Linked DNA regions of Azotobacter salinestris. The protein of the gene in region 1 binds, or shares a complex with, the protein of each later gene. Links are inferred from orthologs where the notes say so. Each region holds a gene or a part of one and is shown on either strand. Other genes may lie near its edges.

Region 1 (3,676 bases):
CGAACGTACATCGGTAGCGTAACCAAACATCTCGCCCAGCGGGACTTCGGCGCGGATGACCTTGCCGGAGACGGTGTCCTCCATACCCTGGATCAGACCACGACGACGATTCAAGTCGCCCATGACATCACCCATGTAGTCCTCCGGAGTAACCACCTCGACCTTCATGATCGGCTCGAGCAGCACCGCACCGCCCTTCTGGGACAGCTGCTTGGTCGCCATGGAGGCCGCAATCTTGAACGCCATTTCATTGGAGTCAACGTCATGGTAGGAGCCATCGAATACGGCGGCTTTCAGACCAAGCAGCGGATAACCCGCAACCACACCGTTCTTCATCTGCTCTTCGATACCCTTCTGGATCGCCGGGATGTATTCCTTCGGAATCACACCACCCACAACCTCGTTAGTGAAGAGCAACCCTTCCTGACCCTCGTCAGCCGGCTCGAAACGAATCCAGCAATGACCGAACTGGCCACGACCACCGGACTGACGCACGAACTTGCCTTCGATCTCGCACTTGTTGCGAATGGTCTCGCGATAAGCCACCTGAGGCTTGCCGATGTTAGCCTCGACACCGAACTCGCGCTTCATGCGATCGACCAGAATGTCCAGATGCAACTCGCCCATACCGGAAATAATGGTCTGTCCACTTTCCTCATCGGTCTTGACGCGGAAAGACGGGTCTTCCTGTGCCAGCTTGCCAAGGGCGATACCCATCTTTTCCTGGTCAGCCTTGGTCTTCGGCTCGACCGCCACGGAGATTACCGGCTCCGGGAAGTCCATACGCTCGAGAATGATCGGCTTCTCGATCGAGCACAGGGTGTCACCAGTTGTGACGTCCTTCATACCAATCAGCGCCGCGATATCACCAGCACGCACTTCCTTGATTTCTTCGCGAGTGTTGGCGTGCATTTGCACCATACGCCCTACACGCTCTTTTTTGCCCTTGACCGAGTTGATAACCGAGTCGCCAGAGCTGAGAACACCCGAGTACACTCGAGCAAACGTCAAGGTACCCACAAACGGGTCGGTAGCGATCTTGAACGCCAGCGCCGAGAACGGCTCGTTATCGTCAGCATGACGCTCGTCGACGATTTCCTCGTTATCGGGATGCACGCCCTTGATTGCAGGGATCTCGGTCGGAGCCGGAAGAAATTCGATAACGGCGTCGAGAACCAGCGGAACACCCTTGTTCTTGAAGGAGGAACCGCATACAGCCGGGACGATCTCACACGCGATGGTGCGCTGACGCAGCCCAGCCTTGATCTCTTCGATCGACAGCTCGCCCCCCTCAAGGTACTTGTTCATCAGCTCTTCGTTGGCCTCGGCAGCAGCCTCCACCATGTTGGAGCGATACTCCTCGGCAAGCCCCTGCAACTCCGCCGGAATCTCTTCCTCGCGGTAGGTCATACCCTGATCATCTTCGTTCCAGTAAATCGCCTTCATCTTGAGAAGATCGATCTGACCCTGGAAGTTCTCTTCCGCGCCGATGGCCAGCTGTACCGGGACCGGAGTGTGGCCCAGACGCTTCTTGATCTGCTCGACGACGCGCAGGAAGTTGGCACCAGCACGGTCCATCTTGTTCACGTAGACGATACGCGGCACGCCGTACTTGTTGGCCTGACGCCATACGGTTTCGGACTGCGGCTCGACACCGGAGGTACCACAGAACACCACCACAGCGCCGTCCAGCACACGCAGTGAGCGCTCCACTTCGATGGTGAAGTCCACGTGACCGGGGGTATCGATGATGTTTACGCGATAGTTGTCGTACTGCTTGGTCGAGCCTTGCCAGAAGGCGGTGGTCGCAGCGGAGGTAATGGTGATACCGCGCTCCTGCTCCTGCACCATCCAGTCCATGGTGGCGGCGCCATCATGCACCTCGCCCATCTTGTGGTTGACGCCTGTGTAGAACAGGATCCGCTCCGTAGTCGTCGTCTTGCCTGCGTCCACATGGGCGCAGATACCGATGTTACGGTAGCGATTGATAGGGGTTGTACGGGCCACAATGAGGTCCTCGTAGATGGAAGCTGAATTCAGAAACGATAGTGCGAGAACGCCTTGTTCGCCTCGGCCATGCGATGCACGTCTTCACGCTTCTTCACAGCAGCGCCCTTGCCCTCGGAGGCGTCAAGCAGCTCACCAGCGAGACGCAGGGCCATAGATTTCTCGCCACGCTTGCGTGCGGAGTCCACCAGCCAGCGCATGGCCAGCGCATTGCGACGCGACGGACGAACCTCGACCGGAACCTGGTAAGTCGCACCACCCACGCGGCGGGACTTCACTTCGACCAGCGGAGCGATGGCGTCGAGTGCTTTTTCGAAGATTTCCAGGGGATCGCTGTTCTTGCGGGATTTGACGGTATCCAGCGCGCCATAAACGATGCGCTCGGCAACCGCCTTCTTGCCGCTTTCCATCACGTGGTTCATGAACTTGGCAAGAATTTGGCTTCCGTACTTCGGATCATCCAGAATCTCACGCTTGGCTGCTACACGACGTCTTGGCATTGATAAGCCCTCAAACGGTCTTCAGGTTAGCTCGGAACGGTAGCCACCAAGGCCACGTCCGACCTTACTCTTATCGACTCAACAAATAGAAAATTGGCGCGCCGAACTACTTCGGACGCTTGGTACCGTATTTGGAACGACCCTGCTTGCGGTCTTTCACGCCGGTGGTATCCAGCGAACCGCGCACGGTGTGGTAACGGACACCCGGAAGGTCCTTGACACGACCGCCACGGATCAGCACTACACTGTGCTCCTGCAGGTTGTGCCCCTCGCCGCCGATATAGGAGGTGACCTCGTAACCGTTGGTCAGGCGCACACGGCAGACCTTACGCAGTGCCGAGTTCGGTTTTTTCGGCGTGGTGGTGTACACCCGGGTGCACACGCCACGGCGCTGGGGGCAGTTCTGCAGCGCAGGCACGTCGCTCTTGTCGACGAGACGCTTGCGCGGCTGACGCACCAGCTGGTTGATAGTTGCCATCTACTAGCTCCACTGTTGTCTTTCGACATAAACAAAATGGCAGAGCGATTCGCCCTGCCAAATTTAGGGTCCGTTAGTCTAAAGAGACTCCCGATCCCAGTCAAGGCAAGGCCCGGCGCAGGGCCGGGCGATGTCTGTCAGTTACCGCTGGTGTTGAGGGCCTCAGTCAAGGCGGCTTCGACCTCCTCCGCACTCACCCGCACCGGCTTCTCGGCATCACGCTTGCGCTTGCGCTCGCTGTGATAGGCCAAGCCGGTACCGGCAGGAATTAGCCGGCCCACCACTACGTTCTCCTTCAGGCCACGCAGGTAGTCACGCTTGCCGGTAACCGCAGCCTCGGTGAGAACGCGGGTAGTCTCCTGGAAGGAGGCGGCGGAAATAAACGACTCGGTCGACAACGACGCCTTGGTGATGCCCAGCAGAATACGCTCGTATTTCGCCGGGAAGCGATCCTCGGTCGCCAACTGCTCGTTTTCCTCGAGGACCTGAGTCAGCTCCACCTGATCGCCCTTGATGAAGCTCGAGTCTCCCGCCTCGCTGACCTCTACCTTGCGCAGCATCTGCCGCAGGATGGTCTCGATGTGCTTGTCGTTGATCTTCACGCCCTGCAGGCGGTACACATCCTGGATCTCGTTGACGATGTACTTGGCCAGCGCGCTGACCCCCAGCAGACGCAGAATGTCGTGCGGAT
Region 2 (3,628 bases), 1.4 Mb from region 1 along the record:
GACTTCGCACCTCGGCATTAAAGCCGATGCCACCCTTCGTCGACCGGTTCTGGATTACCTTCTCCAAACCGGAGAAGGCGCCACCGCAAATAAAGAGAATATTGCGGGTATCCACCTGCAGGAACTCCTGCTGTGGATGCTTACGCCCACCCTGCGGCGGAACGGAGGCCACCGTTCCTTCGATCAGCTTGAGCAGGGCCTGCTGGACGCCTTCTCCCGACACATCTCGCGTAATCGATGGGTTGTCGGATTTGCGCGAAATCTTGTCGATTTCGTCAATATAGACGATGCCCATCTGGGCCTTTTCGACGTCGTAATCGCACTTCTGCAGCAGCTTCTGGATGATGTTCTCGACATCCTCGCCGACATACCCCGCCTCGGTCAGGGTGGTCGCATCAGCAATCGTAAAGGGAACGTTCAACAGACGGGCCAGGGTCTCAGCCAGCAAGGTCTTGCCGGAGCCAGTCGGGCCGATCAACAGGATATTGCTCTTGCCCAGCTCGACATCGTCCTTCTTGTCACGCTGATTCAGGCGCTTGTAGTGGTTGTACACAGCCACAGCCAAGACCTTCTTGGCACGCTCCTGACCAATGACATACTGGTCGAGAATGGTACTGATTTCCTTGGGTGCGGGTAGCTTATGCGCACTACTTTCGGCCTGGGCTTCTTGCACTTCCTCTCGGATAATGTCGTTGCACAGGTCGACGCACTCGTCACAAATAAAGACCGAGGGCCCGGCAATCAGCTTACGCACCTCATGCTGGCTCTTGCCGCAGAAGGAGCAGTAAAGCAGTTTGCCATTGTCCTCGCCGTTACGGGTGTCAGTCATTCGATCAATCCAATCCGGTAGGCTTGCAACACAAGATGAAGGCAAATGCGGGCATTTTCAAGCCCAAGGGCAGCCTCAATTTCAGGCTGCCCCGATATGGGCTCAACCCACCAGCTGACGATGCACGAGTACCTGATCGATGAGGCGATACTTGACCGCTTCCTCACCACTCATGAAATTGTCACGATCCGTGTCACGGGCAATCACATCGATAGGCTGACCCGTGTGATGCGCCAGAATCTTGTTCAAGCGCTCACGAATGGTAAGGATCTCCCGGGCATGGATCTCGATGTCCGAGGCCTGCCCTTGGAACCCCCCCAGAGGCTGGTGAATCATCATCCGCGAATGCGGCAGGCAGTAGCGCTTTCCAGCAGCACCACCAGCTAACAGCAAGGCGCCCATGCTACAGGCCTGACCAATACAAATGGTGGAAACGTCAGGCTTGATAAACTGCATGGTGTCGTAGATGGACATGCCTGCCGTCACGGAGCCACCAGGCGAATTGATGTAGAGATGGATATCCTTGTCTGGATTCTCAGCCTCAAGGAACAACAATTGAGCAACAATCAAGTTCGCCATGTAGTCTTCCACTTGGCCAACCATGAATATCACCCGTTCCTTCAAGAGGCGCGAATAAATATCGTAAGCACGCTCACCGCGCGCGGACTGCTCGATCACCATAGGCACCAAGCCACCAGCGGCCTGGATTTCAGGCATTTGCATGAAATGATTGGTCATGTCCTGATTGCTCCCTAATGGTCAGGTCTTGAAATGCAAATAAGCCAGCACGAAGGCTGGCTTATGGATGTACTCACACGAGGGAAGAATCAGGCAGCTTGCGGAACTTCCGCCGGCTTGACAGCTTCTTCGTAAGAGACCGCTTTGTCGGTTACGTTGGCCTTCTGCAGGACAGTATCTACAACTTGTTCCTCCAGCACAACCGAACGAACCTCACCAAGCTGCTGCTCGTTGCCGTAGTACCACGCAACGACCTGCTCCGGCTCCTGATAGGCAGAGGCAATTTCCTCGATCAGAGCCTTTACCTTCGACTCATCCGGCTTGATCTCGAACTGCTTGACCATCTCCGCAACAATGAGCCCCAGTGCGACACGACGCCTGGCCTGCTCCTGGAACAGATCCGCCGGCAGCTGCTCCGGCTTGATATTGCCGCCGAACTGCTGCACGGCCTGGACCCGCAGGCGATTCACTTCGTTTTCGATCAAGGCCTTGGGCACTTCAATCGGATTGGCGGCCAAGAGGCCATCCATTACCTGGGTCTTCACCTTGGACTTGATTGCCTGGCCCAGCTCGCGCTCCATATTCTTGCCGACCTCGGCACGGAAGGCTTCCAAACTCGGCTCAGCGATACCGAACAAGGCAAAGAAGTCGGCATTCAGTTCGGGCAGCTCGGCTTCGGAGACCGAATTGACGGTTACCGTGAACTCGGCAGCCTTGCCCGCCAGATCCAGATTCTGATAGTCCGCAGGGAAGGTGAGCGACAGAACGCGCTCCTCACCGGCCTTCGCGCCAACCAGCCCCGCCTCGAAGCCCTCGATCATCCGCCCGGAGCCCAACACCAGCAGCGTGCCCTTGGCAGAGCCACCGGCAAAGGCTTCACCATCGATCTTGCCGACGAAATCGATGTTCAGTTGATCGCCATCCTGCGCCTCACGCTCGACCTGCGTATAGCGGGTATTCTGCTTACGCAGAATTTCCAGCATGTTATCGACATCAGATTCTGCAACTTCCGCCTGCAGACGCTCGACTGCAATATCCTCCAGGCCGACAACCTCGAACTCGGGATAAACCTCGAAAGTGGCAACATATTCCAGATCCCTGCCCTTTTCGAAAACCTTCGGCTCAACGGAGGGAGCACCGGCCGGCTTCAGCTTCTGCTCGACCACCGCCTCATAGAAGCTGGCCTGAATCAGATCACCCAAGGCTTCCTGACGAGCAGATTCTTCGTAACGCTGGCGAATCACACTCATTGGCACCTTGCCAGGACGAAAGCCAGGAATCTTGGCGCGACGAGCCGTCTGCTGCAGACGCTTGCTGACTTCGGTCTCGATGCGCTCGGCCGGCACGCCGATCGTCAGGCGGCGCTCAAGAGCGGAGGTGCTTTCAACAGAAACTTGCATGGATATTCCTCGTTGCACAGACGTTAGCCGGCCATTGACGGCCCCAAATCAAGGGCATGCATTCTAGTGGGTCAGATTGCAGAAGTCACCCTACAGAGAGCAGGCGGCATACGGGAGGGAGCAGGGAGATAGGAAATGGTGCGGATGAAGAGACTCGAACTCTTACGCCTTGCGGCGCTGGAACCTACTAAGCCTATCGAAAGTATTGTCATATTGAGAGACAATACCCCCATGAAATGCAAACGAAACTCCGACGGTCGAGCAATCGACCACCATTCCCTTCAGGTCATGCGTCAGCAGGCGATCAAGGCCGTTCGCGAAGGGCAGACCGTCCAAAGCGTGGCGGCCGCCTTCGGCGTCAATATCCGCAGCGTCTTTCGCTGGCTGTCCGACTTCGCCAATGGCGGACAGAACGCCCTGCTCGCCAAGCCGGTTCCCGGACGTCCCCCCAGGATCGGTGCCGAGGAAATGCGCTGGCTGGCACAGGCCGTTCGGGACCACTCGCCGCTGCAATACCGTTTCGAGTTCGGCCTGTGGACCTTGTCGCTGATCGCCGAATTGATCCGCCGCCAGTTCGGCAAGACGCTGTCGCTGTCCGCCGTGAGCCGAGTCATGAAGCTGCTCGGCTTCACCGCGCAGAAACCCTTGCATCGCGCCTGGC

The links.
Region 2: the proteins of rpsG (region 1) and tig are in contact, whole or in part, in a crystal structure (PDB 3GTY), measured with the Thermotoga maritima proteins. The link is inferred for Azotobacter salinestris from one-to-one orthologs. Residues at the interface, in WP_004081843.1 of Thermotoga maritima: Lys34, Lys52, Lys55, Glu59, Arg62, Gln63, Glu66, Asn67, Lys69, Val71, Arg95, Ala109, Lys110, Lys111, Gly112, Arg113, Pro114, Glu117, Glu121, Ile124, Ala125, Tyr127, Asn128, Asn129, Thr130, Gly131, Lys135, Asp139, Arg142, Met143; in WP_004081061.1 of Thermotoga maritima: Glu122, Val124, Val129, Leu130, Tyr133, Glu188, Gly259, Ile262, Tyr263, Glu266, Ser270, Glu273, Gln274, Glu277, Arg308, Gln311, Ile312, Ser315, Tyr316, Glu325, Arg329, Arg336, Leu363, Phe366, Trp367, Arg373, Leu377, Arg381, Leu384, Glu387.

Annotation. Positions count from the first base shown.
Region 1 is NZ_CP045302.1:3,409,970-3,413,645, reverse strand. What follows is about bases 773-3,676. They hold rpsG (30S ribosomal protein S7), read right to left. Parts: upstream 2,508-3,676; coding sequence 2,037-2,507; downstream 773-2,036. Other genes in these bases: rpoC (DNA-directed RNA polymerase subunit beta'), read right to left, coding at 3,123-3,676; rpsL (30S ribosomal protein S12), read right to left, coding at 2,614-2,985; fusA (elongation factor G), read right to left, coding at 773-2,007. Outside these bases: more of fusA, read right to left, coding at 1-772.
Region 2 is NZ_CP045302.1:4,840,280-4,843,907, reverse strand. The notes cover bases 813-3,628. They hold tig (trigger factor), read right to left. Parts: upstream 2,968-3,628; coding sequence 1,657-2,967; downstream 813-1,656. Other genes in these bases: GCU53_RS23020 (IS630 family transposase), read left to right, coding at 3,199-3,628; clpP (ATP-dependent Clp endopeptidase proteolytic subunit ClpP), read right to left, coding at 932-1,552; clpX (ATP-dependent Clp protease ATP-binding subunit ClpX), read right to left, coding at 813-829. In the rest of the region: more of clpX, read right to left, coding at 1-812. UniProt on the Bacillus subtilis protein: Involved in protein export. Acts as a chaperone by maintaining the newly synthesized protein in an open conformation. Functions as a peptidyl-prolyl cis-trans isomerase.